4 regions of the Stenotrophomonas sp. YJH_SMC_25 genome follow, and region 3 is predicted to be linked to each of the others. Evidence: predicted binding sites of a transcription regulator. Region 3 holds the regulator's gene; each other region holds the start of a gene.
The links. Region 3 encodes FliA, which starts transcription of late flagellar genes. Its sites were predicted from a motif close to TAAAGTTTNNCNNNCNNNGGCCGATAA; they were not measured.
Positions count from the first base shown of each region.

Region 1: the regulator FliA is predicted to act here: its motif matches at 2,061-2,087, upstream of AC5P7E_RS09450 (GGDEF domain-containing protein).
Region 2: the regulator FliA is predicted to act here: its motif matches at 2,361-2,387, upstream of AC5P7E_RS18080 (methyl-accepting chemotaxis protein).
Region 4: the regulator FliA is predicted to act here: its motif matches at 1,389-1,415, upstream of AC5P7E_RS09585 (methyl-accepting chemotaxis protein).

Region 1 is NZ_JCAFSV010000005.1:283,279-287,336, forward strand. It holds gene AC5P7E_RS09445 (TonB-dependent siderophore receptor) at 1-1,832, opposite strand, end outside; gene AC5P7E_RS09450 (GGDEF domain-containing protein) at 2,120-3,535, shown strand; gene AC5P7E_RS09455 (MFS transporter) at 3,618-4,058, opposite strand, start outside.
Region 2 is NZ_JCAFSV010000016.1:23,821-27,878, forward strand. It holds gene AC5P7E_RS18065 (bifunctional diguanylate cyclase/phosphodiesterase) at 1-41, shown strand, start outside; gene AC5P7E_RS18070 (hypothetical protein) at 184-690, opposite strand; gene AC5P7E_RS18075 (hypothetical protein) at 828-1,043, opposite strand; gene AC5P7E_RS18080 (methyl-accepting chemotaxis protein) at 1,142-2,332, opposite strand; gene hflD (high frequency lysogenization protein HflD) at 2,496-3,110, opposite strand; gene mnmA (tRNA 2-thiouridine(34) synthase MnmA) at 3,107-4,058, opposite strand, start outside.
Region 3 is NZ_JCAFSV010000022.1:9,565-13,622, reverse strand. It holds gene flhF (flagellar biosynthesis GTPase FlhF) at 1-387, shown strand, start outside; gene AC5P7E_RS20000 (MinD/ParA family ATP-binding protein) at 374-1,261, shown strand; gene AC5P7E_RS19995 (RNA polymerase sigma factor FliA) at 1,258-2,001, shown strand; gene cheY (chemotaxis response regulator CheY) at 2,059-2,451, shown strand; gene AC5P7E_RS19985 (protein phosphatase CheZ) at 2,451-3,056, shown strand; gene AC5P7E_RS19980 (chemotaxis protein CheA) at 3,059-4,058, shown strand, end outside.
Region 4 is NZ_JCAFSV010000005.1:311,820-315,877, reverse strand. It holds partial or broken gene AC5P7E_RS09605 (hypothetical protein) at 1-159, shown strand, start outside; gene AC5P7E_RS09600 (hypothetical protein) at 156-440, shown strand; gene AC5P7E_RS09595 (DUF596 domain-containing protein) at 437-781, shown strand; gene AC5P7E_RS09590 (hypothetical protein) at 862-1,236, shown strand; gene AC5P7E_RS09585 (methyl-accepting chemotaxis protein) at 1,447-3,669, shown strand; gene AC5P7E_RS09580 (glycine zipper 2TM domain-containing protein) at 3,836-4,058, shown strand, end outside.

The DNA of each region.
Region 1 (4,058 bases), on a different contig from region 3:
CACTTCAGGCGGTTGCCCTGCTCGCCCAGCAGCGGGATCACCAGGTTGCCTTCCAGCCCCTGCACGATCGCCTTCGGCGCGTTCTCCCAGCGGAAGATGCGGCCCCTGGTGTCGGCAGTCAGGCCGATCTGGGTGTAGCCGGCCTGGATCTTGTCCTTGTAGTCGTTATGGAAGTACGTCAACGAGGCCTGCCAGCCGCTCTGCGGTGCCCACTCGATGCCGAGTTCCTTGTTCAGGCTGGTTTCCGCCTTCAGGTCCGCATTGCCGCGCATGTAGCAGCCGGCGCCCAGGCTCGGCAGTGCATTCGGGCAGCCATTGCCACGGGTGTAATACAGATAGTCCGGATTCGACTGGTACAGGTTCGGCGCCTTGAACGCCCGGGCGATGCCGCCCTTCACCACCCAGTCGCCGTTGATGCGGAACTGCGCGTTGAGGCTGGGGCTGGTGTTGTTGCCGAACTGGCTGTGGTGGTCGAAGCGCAGGCCCGGGGTAACGATCCAGCGCTCACCCAGGTAGATGTTGTCTTCGACGAACACGGCGGTGGTCTGCGCATCGGCCTTGCCCCGCGCACGATCGGCCGACAGCCCCGGGATGCCGCCGCCGCTGCTGCTGGACTGGCTCATCGAGTACGGGTCGGTCAGGCGGCTGTCCAGGTATTCAAAGCCAAGCGTCCAGATGTTCTCGGCACCACCCAGCGTGGTCGGGAAGCTCACTTCGCCGTCCAGCTGGTAGTTGCGCAGTCGCGAGGTCGACCAGTCGGTGCCGTTGAAGCTGCCTTCCGGGCCACCGGCCAGGCCTTCGTTGATGCGTGAGTTGTTCACCGCCTCCACCGCAGCTGTCACCCGCGAGGTCACGTCGCCCCAGCGGCCACGATGGGTGATCGCGCCGGTGTTGCGGTACATGCGGTTGGTCTCCGCTTCGCCCTCGGCCAGTGCCGCCAGGTCAACGCCGGTCGAGGTACCGGTGGTGCTGACCGCGCGATCACCAGCGTAGATGTTGCCCTGGCGGCTGGTGCCGGCTTCGAACTCCACCACCTGGTTGGCGGTCACGTCCCAGCGCAGCAGCGCGTTGACATCGCGGTTCTTGACGCCCTCGCGGCCGGCCGGCGGCACCGCGTTGGGGTTGGTAGCGTACTGGCGGTTGAGCTCCAGCGAGTCCGCGTCGGTCTTGTTGAGATTGCCGTACAGGCGGAACGACAGGGTGTCGGTCATCGGCCCACTCAGCTGCAGGCCGACGCGTTCGCTGCCACCTTCGGCGCTGTGTTCGGGCACCAGCCCATACAGGTCCACCGCACCGGTCAGGTCGCCGGTCGGGCGCTTGGTGATGATGTTGACCACGCCGCCGGAGGCACCGGAGCCATAGCGTGCCGCCGCCGGGCCGCGCAGCACTTCGATGCGCTCGATCATTTCCGCCGGCACCCAGTTGGTGTCACCGCGGGTATTGCGCTCGCCGCTGCGCCCCATGCGCACGGCATCGCGTGCGCCGATGCGCTTGCCATCGACCAGGATCAGGGTGTTTTCCGGGCCCATGCCACGCAGGTCGATCTGGCGGTTGTTGCCGTACTGGCCCGAGGCGCTGTTGCCGGTCAGGTTGACGCCCGGCATGGTCCGCAACAGCTCGGCGATGTCGTTGGCTGGCGGCCGCCGGGCGATATCCTCGGCGGTGATGGTCGAGGTACCCAGTGCCTGGCGCGCGATCTGCGAGGCGGTGACGTGCACCGTGTCGATATCGGTGGCGTCGGTTTCGGCCTGGGCGGTCAAGGCGCTGCCCGCCAGCAGGGCGGCGACGGCAAGCGCCAGCGGGCGCGGTGAATGGACAACGGCAGGAGACATGATCAGGACCTTCTGGCAGGGCTGCGGGGCCTCTGGCAAAGGGCTTGAGGCAACGACGAGGGGGGAGGCGGAGCCGTCCTGCAGGCACCTGCAGCCCGCTCCGTGCGCGCATTCTCCCATCAATGCGAGTGATTCTCAAATGCGTTCACTCATTGCCGCAGCGGCGTCGATGTGCTTTGCGCACCGTGCAAGCCTGCACCGCGCGTAAACTGGCGGGCTACCCCGCCATCAACCGTATGCCGCCGCGGCCGATACCCGTGGTTTGCCGTACGCAGTCAGAGATCGACGTGGAACCACCCCAACTGGACGATGCCAGCCAGCCGCTGGCCGAGGCCTGGCAGCAATGCCTGCTACAGGCCGGCCCTGCCGCCACCGCGCTGCTCAAGGCCGCTGCCTCCGATGCCCCACCCGCGCTGGCCCAGCGCTTTTACGAAGTGCTGCTGCAGGACGAGCGCGCACGCCGCTTCCTGTCCCACGACCAGGTCAAGCAGCGCCTGCAGCCGGCCATGCAGCGCTGGCTGGTACAGCTGCTGACCACCGACACCGCTGGCATCGCCACCACGGTCGCCTCGCAGCGGGTGATCGGCGACGTACACGCACGGGTCGGCATCCCGGTCGACCTGGTGACGCGCGGTGCGCGCGTGCTCAAGCACGAGCTGTTCGTGCGCCTGCGCGACGACGCGCCCGACAGCGCGACCGCGTTCGCCGCCATCGCCTGCCTCAGCGCGATCATGGACATCGCCATGGAAGGCATGACCCTGGCCTACACCCATGCGCGCGAGCGCTCCACCCGTGCCGACGCCGCCTACCGGCTGTTCTCGCTGGTACAGAACGTCGGTACCGAACGCGAGCGCCAGCGCGCATTGCTGCTGGACTGGGAGAACGCCCTGCTCTACGCCCTCGCCGGCCACGTGCAGGCCAGCGACAACGCCAGCCTGGCCACCTCGGAGTTCGGCCTGTGGTTCACCCACAAGGGCATCCCCAGCTTCGGCGAAAGCAGCGAAACGCAGCAGGTGGGCCAGTTGATGGCCCGCATTGACGGCCACCTGCAGCGCGCGAGTGGCGATGCTCCGGCGCAGCGACTGGCGGTGCTGCCGGCCATCCGCGAGGACCTGGCCGCCATCCGCACCCTGATGACGCTGCTGTTCGAGCGCATCGGCGAACTGGATGCCGGCAGCGACGCGCTGACCAACCTGCTCAACCGTCGCTTCCTGCCCACCGTGCTGCGCCGGGAAATCGAGCTGGCCACGCGCAACCGCACACCGTTCTCGCTGCTGCTGCTCGACCTAGATCATTTCAAGGCAATCAACGACGGCCATGGCCACGATGCCGGCGACCGTGCGTTGCAGCACGTGGCCGGCCTGCTCGGCCAGCTCACGCGTGGCAGCGACTACCTGTTCCGCTATGGCGGCGAAGAATTCGTGGTGGTGCTGGTGGCGGCCAGCGAATCACAGGCGACCGTGATCGCCGAGAGCCTGCGCCGGCAGATCGCGCAATCGCCCGTTGCGCTGGCCAATGGCCAGGTGCTGGAGCTGACCGCCAGCATCGGCGTGGCCGGTCACGATGGTCATCCGGACTACGAGCGGTTGATGGCACGTGCCGACGCCGCGATGTACGAGGCCAAGCGCAGCGGCCGCAACCGCGTGGTGGTCGCCAGCGCGGACCTGCAGGAAGCCCCGGGGCGGCGTGCACTGCGGCGATGACGGCAGGACAGGTAGAGTCGACCGCTGGTCGACTATCGCGCGCAGCGCGGGATTTTTCGCCGTCGGAACGAAGAGCAGTCGACTAACAGTCGACTCTACCGGTTCGCGCGCCAGCCGCTGCTTTCACCGCCCCCACCCGCCATGCTGCCCACCACAGCAGCGCCAGCAACGCGATGCCTGCCCCCAGCAGGCACACAGCGGGCCAGCCATGCCGCACCTGCATCCAAGGCCCCGCCGCCGCTCCCGCACCGCTGCCCACCGCATAGAACAGCATGTACAACGCCACCAGGCGCCCATGCTGTTCTGCCGGTGCACGCAGCAACGATGCCTGGTTCGAGACATGCAGTGCCTGGCCGCCCAGGTCGAGCACGACCACACCCAGCAACAGCAAGGACAGCGAATGCGGCAGGCCCAGCAGCGGCCACCACGCGACCAGCATCAACAACAGCGCGCCGAGGCTGACCCGATGCGCGAAACCACGGTCCATCCAGTGTCCGACCCGCGCCGCCATCAGCGCACCGAC
Region 2 (4,058 bases), on a different contig from region 3:
TGCGCACCGATGCCAGTGGGGAAGTGATGCTGGTGCGGTGATCAGCTGCACTGGTTGGAACTGACCCTGGCTGCTGTGTCCATCCACGCATGGCGTGGATCTACCACAACCCGCTTTGGTGGGTGCCGACCGTTGGTCGGCACGGATGCCTGTGCCTCTCGATCATCCACGCATGGCGTGGATCTACCTCGGAAAATCCGCCCTCAGCTGCATGCGCAGTGCTTCTACAATGGCCGCATAGCGCCGCTTCTGGACCAGATAGCTGGCCAGGAACAGCGGCAGCACCAGCAGCATGGGCGCCACCATCGGGCGCATCGCCACCAGCGGCAACAGCAGCAGCGACAGGATCGCCACGAACCAGCTGCACAGGCCGATCACCCGCACTTCGTGCCGTCGCGCGTTGAGTACGATGCGACCGCGCATCACCGGGAAGTAGCGCAGGCCGAAGCTTGGCGCGAAGCTCTCGCGGAACGCCATGCTGCCATCGGGCAGCGCATGGAAGGCCAATTGCAGCCATCTGTCCTGCGGCAGGTCACGTTCCAGGCTGCCCAGCGAGAGCCGGGCCTGCATGGCCGGTGACGCCGCGATGCGTTCGTTGAACAGGGTGATGCCCCAACTGAAATAACCGGCCACCCAGGCCATCAGAAGGACGGTCTCGATCAGCAGGAGTGCGATCAGGGTGATGGCCATCGGTCTTCCATGAACGGGATCGGTGGATCATGCCACAACGATTTCGCCACCCCGGTAGATCCACGCCATGCGTGGATGTTGCGGCGAGGGCCAGGCGTCACACCGGCGGATGAAAGCTGTCCACCCATGGCGTGGATCTACTTCAGCGCTTCCCCGTCCAACCCCAGGTCCCAGGCCAGTCCCAGCAGTGCCTCGTCCGCCCGCGACGGGGCGGGGCGCGCGTCCGCCAGCTGCTGCAGTTCGCGGATCTCCTCGCGTGCCACATCCTCCAGCTGCTGCAGCTGCTCACGCACGCTCGCGTTGCGCGGGCGCTCGGTATCGGTGAGAGAGGGCAGGGCGCGGATCAGTGTCATGGTGCGGGTACAGGATGCATCCAACGGCGGGTTACAGGCAAAGGCCCCGGTCGAACCGGGGCCTTGCGGGCTGCCGGCGAGGGCAGCGGACATCAGGATCAGAACAGCTCGACGGTGCCGGCGCCCATGCTCTGCTGGGCAACCGGCTTGTGCGGCGGGCGCTCCCATTCGCTGCGCAGTTCGCGCAGGCGGCTGCCGGTGCGCTGCAGGGCGGTGGCGATCTCTTCGTCGAATACGCCGCCATTGCGGTGCAGCAGTTCCTGCAGGGCCACCGCTTCGCGGTTGATCGCGGTCAGGCGGTCCAGGTGGGTGTGCACGCCGCCCAGCGCTTGGGTGGCGATGTCTTCGAACTGCAGGGCGCGCACGGCTTCGGCTACGCTGCCATCGATCGAACGGGCGCACTCGGACACTTCGCGCATGCCGTCACCCAGCGAGGCGTTGATCTGCGCGACGTTGTCGAGCATCGCCGCCGCTTCCTGGCGCGCTTCGCGGGAGCGGTCCATGTCACGCGAGGCCATGTGCGAGACCGTCTCGCGCACCTTGGCGATGGCGTCCTTGGAGCTGTGTGCCAGCTTGCGGATCTGCTCGTTGAAGGTGGTCGAGCGCTCGGACAGGTTGCGCACTTCGTCGGCGACCACCGCGAAGCCACGACCGGCTTCACCGGCACGTGCCGCTTCAATGGCAGCGTTCAGGGCCAGCAGGTTGGTCTGGTCGGCGATCGACTTGACGTCCTCCAGCAGCGCGAAGATGCCATCAAGGTGCTGCGCCATCTGGTCGATGTGCTGCACGGTGGTGCTGCTCTGGCCGCTCACCTGTTCCAGCGCTTCGACCAGCTGTTCCATGCGGTGGCTGGCGTGCTGGGCGAAACGGGCAACGTCGAGGCCGGCATTGCCTTCGTCACCGGCGCGGTCGACGATGCGCGACAGGGCCTGGCTCTGCTGGCGAGACTTGCGGTTCATCGCATCGAAGCTGCCACCGAGGCTGGAGACGGCCTGGCGGATCAGGTCACGGGCGCGTTCCACTTCGCCGCGCGAACCCTCGATCTCGTTGCCGACGAAATTGCGCAGTTCGGTCAGCAGCTGGTCCTGCTCACGCAGGACACGGGCGTGTTCCGGGGAACGGTGTGCCTGGGCGCGGGTGGTCCACCACGCAAAGCCGAGCCAGCTCAGCGTCATCGTGGTCAGGATCGCCCAGCGCAGGGCGGCCGGCCATTCGAAACCGATGGCGAAGGGGAGCAGCAGGGTCAGAGCCAGGGGGGCGGCCAGACGGATGAAAATGCGTGAGTACATGGACGTTCTCGGGAGGTGCACGGAGGATGTATCGGCCGTACCCCCTTTCTCTTTAACGTCGATATGCCTCGAAGTGCATTCTGAATGCGCCGGTTTTCCGGCGCCTTGGCGGCTTCGGGGTCAGAGCCCTTTCCGTGCTGGAAAGGGATCCGACCCCACACCCTCAGGCCAGCTGCCGGTCCACGGCCTCGATCATCGCCTTGCGGCTGAACAGGAAGTCCCAGTAGCTGCCGCCCAGCTGCCGCCACAGCACCGCAGCGCGCACCGCGGCCAGCAGCAGGGCGCGGATCTCGGCCACCACGCCAGCCTGGCCCAGGTAGTGCGGGTTGCCCTGCACCATGACCCGCGGCTTGAGGTGGCTGATGGTGTCGGCGTAAAGGCCTCCCAGGTTGGCCAGCACGTCCGGGTGGCCGCTGTCGCCCAGTTCGGTGGCCTGGCGCTGGGCGCGCTCGATGCCCGAGGCGACCTTGTTCACGGTGGCGCCATCCTGAACGAAGCGACGCTCCAGCTGCAGCACCGACAGGGCCAGCTTGGGCAGGATCGGGTCCTGGCCCTGGCTGCGGAAGTAGTTGTGCAGCAGGCGCAGGCCGGACTTCAGTGCATGGCGGTCACCGAACACCTCCTGCGGCGAGGACGCATCGACACGGAACACGCTGTCCACGGCGGTGCGCACGGCGGCGGCGTCGGAATGGCCGGTATCGGCGATACGGCGTACCTGCTGCAGGGCCTGGGCAATGCCGGCCAGGGCCAGGACGCGGTCGTCGACAGTGAAACTCATGCAGCGATTACCTCAAAAGGGGAAGGGGTGGTGCGCAGGCGCTGCTCCAGCGGCGCATCGGTGGCGGCGATCACCGCGCCACCCAGGCACACGTCACCGTCATACAGCACCAGCGATTGACCGGGGGTAACGGCGCGCTGCGGGCGCGCGAAGGTGACCAGCACGCTGCCATCGTCCAGCACCTGGACCGTACACGGCTCATCGGGCTGGCGGTAGCGGGTCTGGGCGGTGCATTCGAAGCGCCGTGCCGGCGGCGAACCGGCGATCCAGTGCGCGGTTTCCGAGCGCAGGCGCTCGGACAGCATCCACTTGCTGTCGCGGTCCTGGTCCACGTACAGCACGTTGCTGGCCACATCCTTGCCGACCACGTACCACGGCGCGGCCGGGCGTCCACGCACGCCGCCGATGTTCAGGCCCTCGCGTTGGCCCAGGGTGAAATAGAACACGCCCGGATGTTCGGCGATCACGCTGCCGTCGGCCGGGTCGAGGATCTGGCCGGGCCTGGCCGGCAGGTAGCGGCCGAGGAACTCGCGGAAGTCACGCTCGCCGATGAAGCAGATGCCGGTGGAGTCCTTCTTGGCGTGGGTCGGCAGGCTGACGTCACGCGCGATCCGGCGCAGGTCGGTCTTTTCCAGGTCGCCGATCGGGAACAGGGTGGCCGCCAGCTGCTCCTGGCCCAGCTGGTGCAGGAAGTAGCTCTGGTCCTTGGAACGGTCGGCGCCGCGCAGCAGCAGCCACTGGCGGCCGCGCTGGGTCACCCGTGCATAGTGGCCGGTGGCGATGCGCTCGGCGCCCAGCTCGCGGGCGGCATCCAGGAAGTGCTTGAACTTCACTTCGCGGTTGCACAGCACGTCCGGATTCGGGGTGCGCCCGGCGGCGTACTCGGCCAGGAAGTGCTCGAACACACCCTGCCAGTACTCGCTGGAGAAATCGCGGAAGTGGAACGGG
Region 3 (4,058 bases):
GTGCTGATCGACACCGCCGGCCTGGGCCCGCGCGACCGCGCGCTGGCCGCGCAGCTGCAGTGGCTGCGCGCCGCCCGCCAGGTACGCACCCTGCTGGTGCTGCCGGCCAACACCAGCTTCGGCGACATGGACGAGGTGGTCCGCCGCTTCGGCGCCGCCAACCTGCAGGGCCTGGTGCTGAGCAAGCTGGACGAGACCGGCCGCTTCGGCAACGCCCTGTCAGTGGCCGTGGACCACGCCCTCCCGATCAACTGGGTGACCGATGGCCAGGACGTTCCGGAGGACCTGCACCGGGCCAGTGCGGCCAATCTCGTACTTCGCCTTGAAGATTTGCGCCGCGCGGCCGATATGCCCTGCAACCCGGAGTTGAACCATGCCGTCGCGTGAGTACGCCAAGCTGACCAAGACCTTCCCGCTGTCGGCCACCCGCAGCGAGCCGCTCGGCCCTGTGCGCACCATTGCCGTCACTGGCGGCAAGGGCGGCGTGGGCAAGACGAATGTGTCCGCCAACCTGGCGGTGGCACTGGCCGGGATGGGCAAGCGCACGCTGCTGCTGGACGCCGACCTGGGCCTGGCCAACATCGACGTGATCCTGGGGCTGAACCCGACCTTCACGCTGGCCGACCTGGTCGCCGGCCGCTGCTCGCTGGACGACGTCATCGTCGAAGGCCCGAACGGCGTGCTGGTGGTGCCGGCCGCGTCCGGCCGCCGGCACATGGCCGAGCTGGCCCCGGCCGAGCACGTCGGCCTGGTCAACGTGTTCTCCGAGCTGGAACGCGAACTGGACATCATGGTGGTGGACACCGCCGCAGGCATCACCGACGGCGTGCTGACCTTCTGCCAGGCCGCGCAGGACACCGTGGTGGTGGTCTGTGACGAGCCGGCCTCGATCACCGACGCCTACGCGCTGATCAAGGTGCTGTCGCGCGAACGCGGCGTGGACCGCATCCAGGTAGTGGCCAACATGGTGCGCGACCCCAACGAGGGCCGCGTGCTGTACGAAAAGCTGACCCGCGTCTGCGAGAAATTCCTCGCCGATGTCTCGCTGAACTACCTGGGCTGCGTGCCGCAGGACGACTGGCTGCGCCTGTCGGTGCAGCGCCAGCAGCCGGTGGTGAAGGCCTACCCGTCCAGCCCGGCCGCGCTGGCGATCACCGAGATCGCGCGTCGCACCGCACGCTGGCAGGCGCCGACCGAACCGCGTGGCGGCGTCGAGTTCTTCCTCGAGCGCATCCTCAAGCAGCGCGGGGTGGCCGCATGAAAGGCGCAGCCCAGTACAGGGAAGTCCAGCGCTCGGCGGCCAACGAGGTCATCGCCCAGCATTCGGACCTGGTGCGGCGCATCGCCCACCACCTGGCCGCGCGGTTGCCGGCCAGCGTTGAAGTGGACGACCTGATCCAGGCCGGCATGATGGGCCTGATCGAAGCGTCGCGCAGCTACGACGCCGACCAGGGCGCCTCGTTCGAGACCTATGCCTCGATCCGCATCCGCGGTTCGATGATCGACGAGATCCGCCGTGGCGACTGGGTGCCGCGCTCGGTGCACCGCCGTGCACGCGATGCCGCCGCCACCATCCGCCGCCTGGAACAGAGCAGCGGCCGCGCCGCCAGCGCCACCGAAGTGGCCGCAGCGATGGAGATGCCGCTGCCCGAATACCTGCGGTTGATGGAAGACGCCGCCCGTGGCCAGGTGCTGAGCCTGGAGTCGCGCATCGAGGACCAGGGCGAGCTGGACACCGTCGCCCAGGGCGGCCCGACCCCGCAGCAGGTACTGGAGCGTGGTGAGTTCGGCCGCGAGCTGGGCAAGGCCATCGGCCACCTGCCCGAGCGCGAACAGCTGGTGCTCTCGCTCTACTACGAGCAGGAACTGAACCTGAAGGAGATCGGCGCGGTGCTCGGCGTGAGCGAGTCGCGGGTCTGCCAGATCCACGGCCAGGCGGTGCTGCGCCTGCGTGGCCGGCTCAAGATTTTCGAGGCGGCGGACGCCGGCCTGGAAGAATGAACATGCCCGAGGCGGCTGCCCCCGGCCGCCCGGAATGAACAACAAAGGAACTCTGCTTTGAACAAGAACATGCGCATCCTGATCGTCGATGACTTCTCGACCATGCGTCGGATCGTCAAGAACCTGCTGGGCGATCTGGGCTTCACCAATACCGCCGAAGCCGAGGACGGGCATGCCGCGCTGTCGCTGCTGCAGAGCCAGCCGTTCGATTTCGTGGTCACCGACTGGAACATGCCGGTGATGACCGGCATCGAGCTGCTGAAGGCGATCCGTGCCGATGCCAAGCTGAAGACCCTGCCAGTGCTGATGGTCACCGCCGAAGCCAAGCGCGAACAGATCATCGAAGCCGCCCAGAACGGCGTGAACGGCTACATCATCAAGCCGTTCACTGCGCAGACGCTGGAAGAGAAGCTCGGCAAGATCTTCGAACGCCTGGCGGCCAGCGCCTGATGGATACCACGGTCGACAAGAGCGCCCTCTCCCTGCGCCTGCAGGAAGCCCTGGACGCACTCGAGTCCGGTGACGAGGCCGCCTGGCGGCAGCGCATCGACGGACTGGTCGCGCTGCGTACGCAGCCGATGATGAGCGGCCTCTCGCGGCTGGCCCGCGAGCTGGGGCAGGCACTGGGTGAGCTGCCGACCGTGCCCAGCGAGGCCGGTGAGCTGGACGACGCCTGCGCACGCCTGGACCACGTGGTGGCAATGACCGAACAGGCCACGCACCGCACCCTGGACCTGGCCGAGGAATGCCGCAGCCTGACCGAACAGCTGCGTGCTGAAGGCCTGCAGCCGGGCCAGGACGCGCAGCTCGAGCGCATCCGCCACAACCTGACCGAGATCGCCCTGACCCAGAGCTACCAGGACCTGACCGGGCAGATCATCCGTCGCGTGGTCGGCATCGTCCGCCGCGTGCACGAGGGCTTCGGCGCACTCGGCCTGCCGCCGGAACAGCATCGCACCGACCCGGAACTGGCCGGGCCGGCACTGAAGGGACTGGACCGCCACGCGGTCTCGCAGAACGACGCCGACGACCTGTTGTCGGATCTGGGGCTGTAAGCATGAGCGCGGTATCCGACGACATCACTGCCGATTTCATCATCGAGGCACAGGAAATCCTGGATCGCCTGGGCGAACAGCTGGTGTCGCTGGAGCAGGCACCGCAGGACACCGAGCAGCTCAACGCCGTGTTCCGTGGATACCACACGCTCAAGGGCGGTGCCGGCTTCCTTGGCGTTACCGCGATGGTCGAACTGTGCCACGCCGCTGAAGAGGCCCTGGGCATCGCGCGTGCCGGGCAGGCGGTGCTGCAGGCCCACCACTTCGACGCCGCCCAGCAATCGCTGGACTACCTGCAGTCGATGCTGGACGCCGTGTCCTCCGGCACCGAGCCAGGCTATGCGCCGCCGGACCTGATCGCGCAGTTCGACATGAACGGTGGCACTGCCGCGCCGGTCGCTGCGGCCGCCCCTGCGGCAGCTGGCAGCGACCTGATCACCGACGACGAATTCGAGGCCCTGCTCGACCAGCTGCATGGCGGCAACGCACCGACCGCGGTCGCGCCGGCCAGGAAGGCCGACGACGGCCTGATCAGCGAAGACGAGTTCGAAGCGCTGCTGGACCAGCTGCACGGCGGCGCTGCGCCAGGCGCGAAGCCTGCTGCCACCGTCGCGGCGGCACCTGCCGCTGCACCGCGCCCAGCGCCCGTACCGGCGCCCGCCGCCAAGCCGGCGCCCAAGCCGATGGCCGAGGCCGAGCACACCGTGCGCGTGGACACCAAGCGCCTGGATGCGATCGTCAACCTGATCGGCGAACTGGTGCTTTCCCGCAACCGCCTGAAGACCCTGCGTGCACGCCTGCGCGACGAGGAGCTGGACCGCGCCGTATCGACGCTGGACATCGCCACTGCCCGCCTGCAGTCGGCGGTGATGCGTACCCGCATGCAGCCGGTGGGCAAGGTGTTCTCGCGCTTCCCCAAGGTCGCCCGCGACGTCGCCCGCTCGCTGAAGAAGGAAGTGGACCTGGAGCTGGTCGGCGCCGAAACCGAACTCGACCGCAACC
Region 4 (4,058 bases), on a different contig from region 3:
GGCGCCCAAGCCGGGAACTGCCCGATTTGTCTCTCAAACAACCTGAATCCGTTCTTCAGGCGTACTCGCAAAAGCGAATTGATGACCTCGCACACCAATACAATAGCAAGTCATTGGATCCTAAGGATTTTCAGCTTAATCTTGGTTCAAAGGTCTTGAAGGCCGATGCTCAAGTCAGTACGGGTGCTCCGGTTTATATTGGTGCAAGCACATCCGATGTCATGCTGTATTTCAGACAGCTGACTGGAACTGATCGCATGCCTGTCGCGAAGGTCGTACTTGGAAAGGGTCTTCTTTATACGGCAACCACGAGCTCTGGTGCAAAGATAACTCTTAGAGATTTTTCAACGAGCGCGCAGAAGACTGGTGCTAGTTGGACAATTGATGTGCAGGATAAATCCATAAATAATGGAAAGCGAGTAGAGGTGAAGTTCAAATGAAAGACGGGATTCATTGTGCAGTGGTGACTTCTTCGTTTGGGTTATCAATGGGTGCCGTCTGGCAGCACATGACGATGGAAATGGGAGGTGTTGGGATCTCCGAAAGAAAAGACGCGTTCTTCGAGTTGATGGGTCGTTTGTTGAGGGAAGGGAAAGTGAGGCTTGCAACGGACGGGGTGTTCTTGCAAGGCGACTGGAGGGAGCAGCTGACGCTAATCTCAAACGCTTGGCCCGAAAATCCTGGTGAAGATGATATCGATGGATTCGGCCTCTGGTTCTTGACCGATGCTCCGGCGGGTCTGGTTTGGATCGGCGCAGATGGCCGTGAACAGTGGACGTAGTAGTCCGATTCATGTCGGTGGCGCCCGATGATCCTGACGAATGGGTCAGGGCTTGTAACGACACCGAGCTTTGATGAAGCTTGCTTGAGTCGAAGCCGGTGCCGATCTGGGTTTCGTGCTGCGCGCTCTGGACTCGATCCAGGCCGTACTCCGACGGTGCCGACGGCCTGCGTGGATATCTTCCAGCATCCTACACCGGCTTCGGATTCAGCATCGTCGACCCGCCGGAAGCTGTCGTTGCGGAAGGGATTGAAGCCAAGTGGCAGGTCGGCCTGCTCGGCTCGTTTCATTTCCGCGCGAGCGGGTTTGAAAGTGCCTGGGAGGAAATCTGCCACTTCATCAATCGTTACGCTGCGGCGTGCGAGTTCCGGTTTGTGCTCTCCTTCCAGTTCGAGAGCATCTATGCGGCAAGGCTCGGGAAGGATCTGGTCTTCCCGGGGCCTGCTGCTCCGTAATGCTGGATGCCGGGGCGGCAGGCCCGGGCCTGATCCCATTCTCGGTACACATGGCGATATACCTTATGGATATAACGCGTTCGTGGGTTTTCTGATTTCACACCTGTCTGCACAGTTCCAGAGTTTTAGATCGATATAATAATATCGACCCATAAAGTTTCCCCTGCCTGCGCCGCCATCGATCATACGGCCATGATCAAGGGAATTGAGATGCTCGCCTTACGCAACCTTCGAGTGGGATCCCGGCTGGGTGCCGGGTTCGGTTTGCTGCTGCTGTTCATCGTGGCCATCGTTGGCCTCGTGCTGTACGGAAACCACCTGAAGTCCGCCCAGTTCGAGAAAGTGGTGGACGTCAACATGGTGAAGATGCGGCTGTTGAACGACATGCTGGATACCAACAACGCGGTGCTGATGCATCGCCGGCTGATGGTGATCAAGCGCGGTGAGGATTTCGACAAGGATTATCAGAAGGCGCAGGAGCTGTCGCAGACCTACGACGGTATCTGGGCCAAGTACATCAAGATTCCACGCGACGCCACTGGTGATGCCCTGGTGGCGAAAATCGACGCGGCACGCAAGGCCACCGACGCCTCCACCCAGCATCTGCACGAGCGCATGAAGGCCGGTGATTTCGACGGCGCGGCCAAGGAACTGCTCGCCGAGCACGGCTTGGCCACCGCATGGAATGAGGCGATCTCGACCCTGCTGCGGCATCAGGAGACACTGACCGAGCGCAGTCGCGAGGAATACCGTTCAACCGAATCCTGGACCGGCACGTTGTCGATCGTGTTCGGCGCGTTGAGCCTGCTACTGGGCTCGCTGGCCGCGTGGGCCATCACCCGCAGCCTGACCCGCCCGCTGGAAGGTGCGGTGAAGCTGGCCGACGGCATCGCCAACGGGCGGCTGGACAACAGCATCGACGCGTCCGGCAACGATGAGGTGACGCAGCTGCTCAGGTCGATGCAGCGCATGCAGGCGCAGTTGCAGTCGGTGATGGCGGCGCAGGGCGAGCTGGCCCGCCAGCACGACGCGGGCAGCCTCAGCTATCGCATGGACGAGAGTGCTTTTCCTGGCGACTACGGGCGCATGGTGCACGAGACCAATGCGCTGGTCGGCTCGCATGTGCAGGTGCAGAACCGGCTGATCGAAGTAATGAAGCATTACGCCCGCGGTGATCTGTCAGTGGACATGGATCCGTTGCCGGGCGAGAAGGCCGCAATCACCCAGGCCATGGACGAAACCAAGACCAGCCTGTCGGCGATCAACGGTGAGATCCGCCGCCTGGCGACGGCCGCAGCCGCCGGCGACTTCAGCCTGCGCGGCGATGAAGATCGCTTCGCCTATGATTTCCGCGACATGGTGGCCGGGCTCAATCGCCTGATGCAGACCACCGACGAGAACCTGGTGCAGGTGTCGACCCTGCTGCAGGCGATCTCGCGCGGTGACCTCACTGTACGCATGCAGGGCGACTTCCACGGCGTGTTCGCCCGCATGCGTGATGACTGCAACGCCACCGTCGATCAGCTCAAGCAGATTGTCGGCCGTATCCAGTCCAGCGCGTCCAGCATCAACCTGGCGGCAGGCGAGATCGCTTCGGGCAACACCGATCTGTCGCGGCGCACCGAGCAGCAGGCGGCGAACCTGGAAGAGACGGCTGCGTCGATGGAGGAACTGACCTCCACCGTGAAACAGAACGCCGAGCACGCACGCCAGGCCAACCAGCTTGCCATCGGTGCGCATGGCGTCGCCTCACAGGGCGGCGAGGTGGTCGGCCAGGTGGTCACCACCATGTCGGCCATCGAAGCCTCGTCGAAGAAGATCGCCGAGATCATCAGCGTCATCGACGGCATCGCGTTCCAGACCAACATCCTGGCCTTGAACGCGGCGGTGGAAGCTGCTCGTGCCGGCGAGCAGGGCAGGGGCTTTGCGGTGGTGGCCAGTGAGGTGCGCACGCTGGCGCAGCGCTCGGCCGGTGCGGCCAAGGAGATCAAGGGCCTGATCGAGGATTCGGTCGGCAAGGTCGCCGATGGATCGGCGCTGGTTCGTCAGGCCGGCACCACGATGGGCGAGATCGTGGCCTCGGTGCAGCGCGTGACCGACATCATGGCGGATATCTCTGCCGCCTCGCAGGAGCAGAGCTCGGGTATCGAACAGGTGAACCAGGCGGTGGTGCAGATGGACGAGACCACGCAGCAGAATGCGGCGCTGGTGGAAGAAGCCAGCGCGGCGGCACGCTCCATGGAGGAGCAGGCCAACCTGCTGGCCGAAGCGGTGTCGGTGTTCCGCACCGGTGCAGCCGCGGCAGCCGTATCGGTCCCGCGCGCGCTTGCGGCGGTAGCGGCCTCGGTCACGCCGGTGAGACGCCCGGCGGTGCTGTCACCGCGCATCGAGCCGACGTTGGCTGCCAATGCGGGTGGCTGGGAAGAGTTCTAGCAAGGCAGCACGCCGGTAGGGAGACGGCGCCCATCACGATGGCTGATCGTGATGGGCGCGGATTCTCTTCCTGAACGCGCGATGGCCGATGAGGCGGCGGACACGCGCATTTCACTTCCGGTTGCCAACCGCAGGTGGACACTTGCGCCATACCGGAACTCAGGAGATGGCCATGAAGACCTCGACCCGATTGCTTGTGCTGGGCACGCTGCTGGCGGCTTCGTCGGTGGCCGGTGCGCAGACGTATGGGCCGCGCGATGAGGGACGCAAGTTCAATGACGGCAGTCGCGTGGTCTGCAAGAACGTGGAAGTGCAGCGCAACTCGCGCGATCCGAACCGCATCACGGGTACCGCTACCGGCGCAGTGATCGGCGGCCTGCTGGGCAACC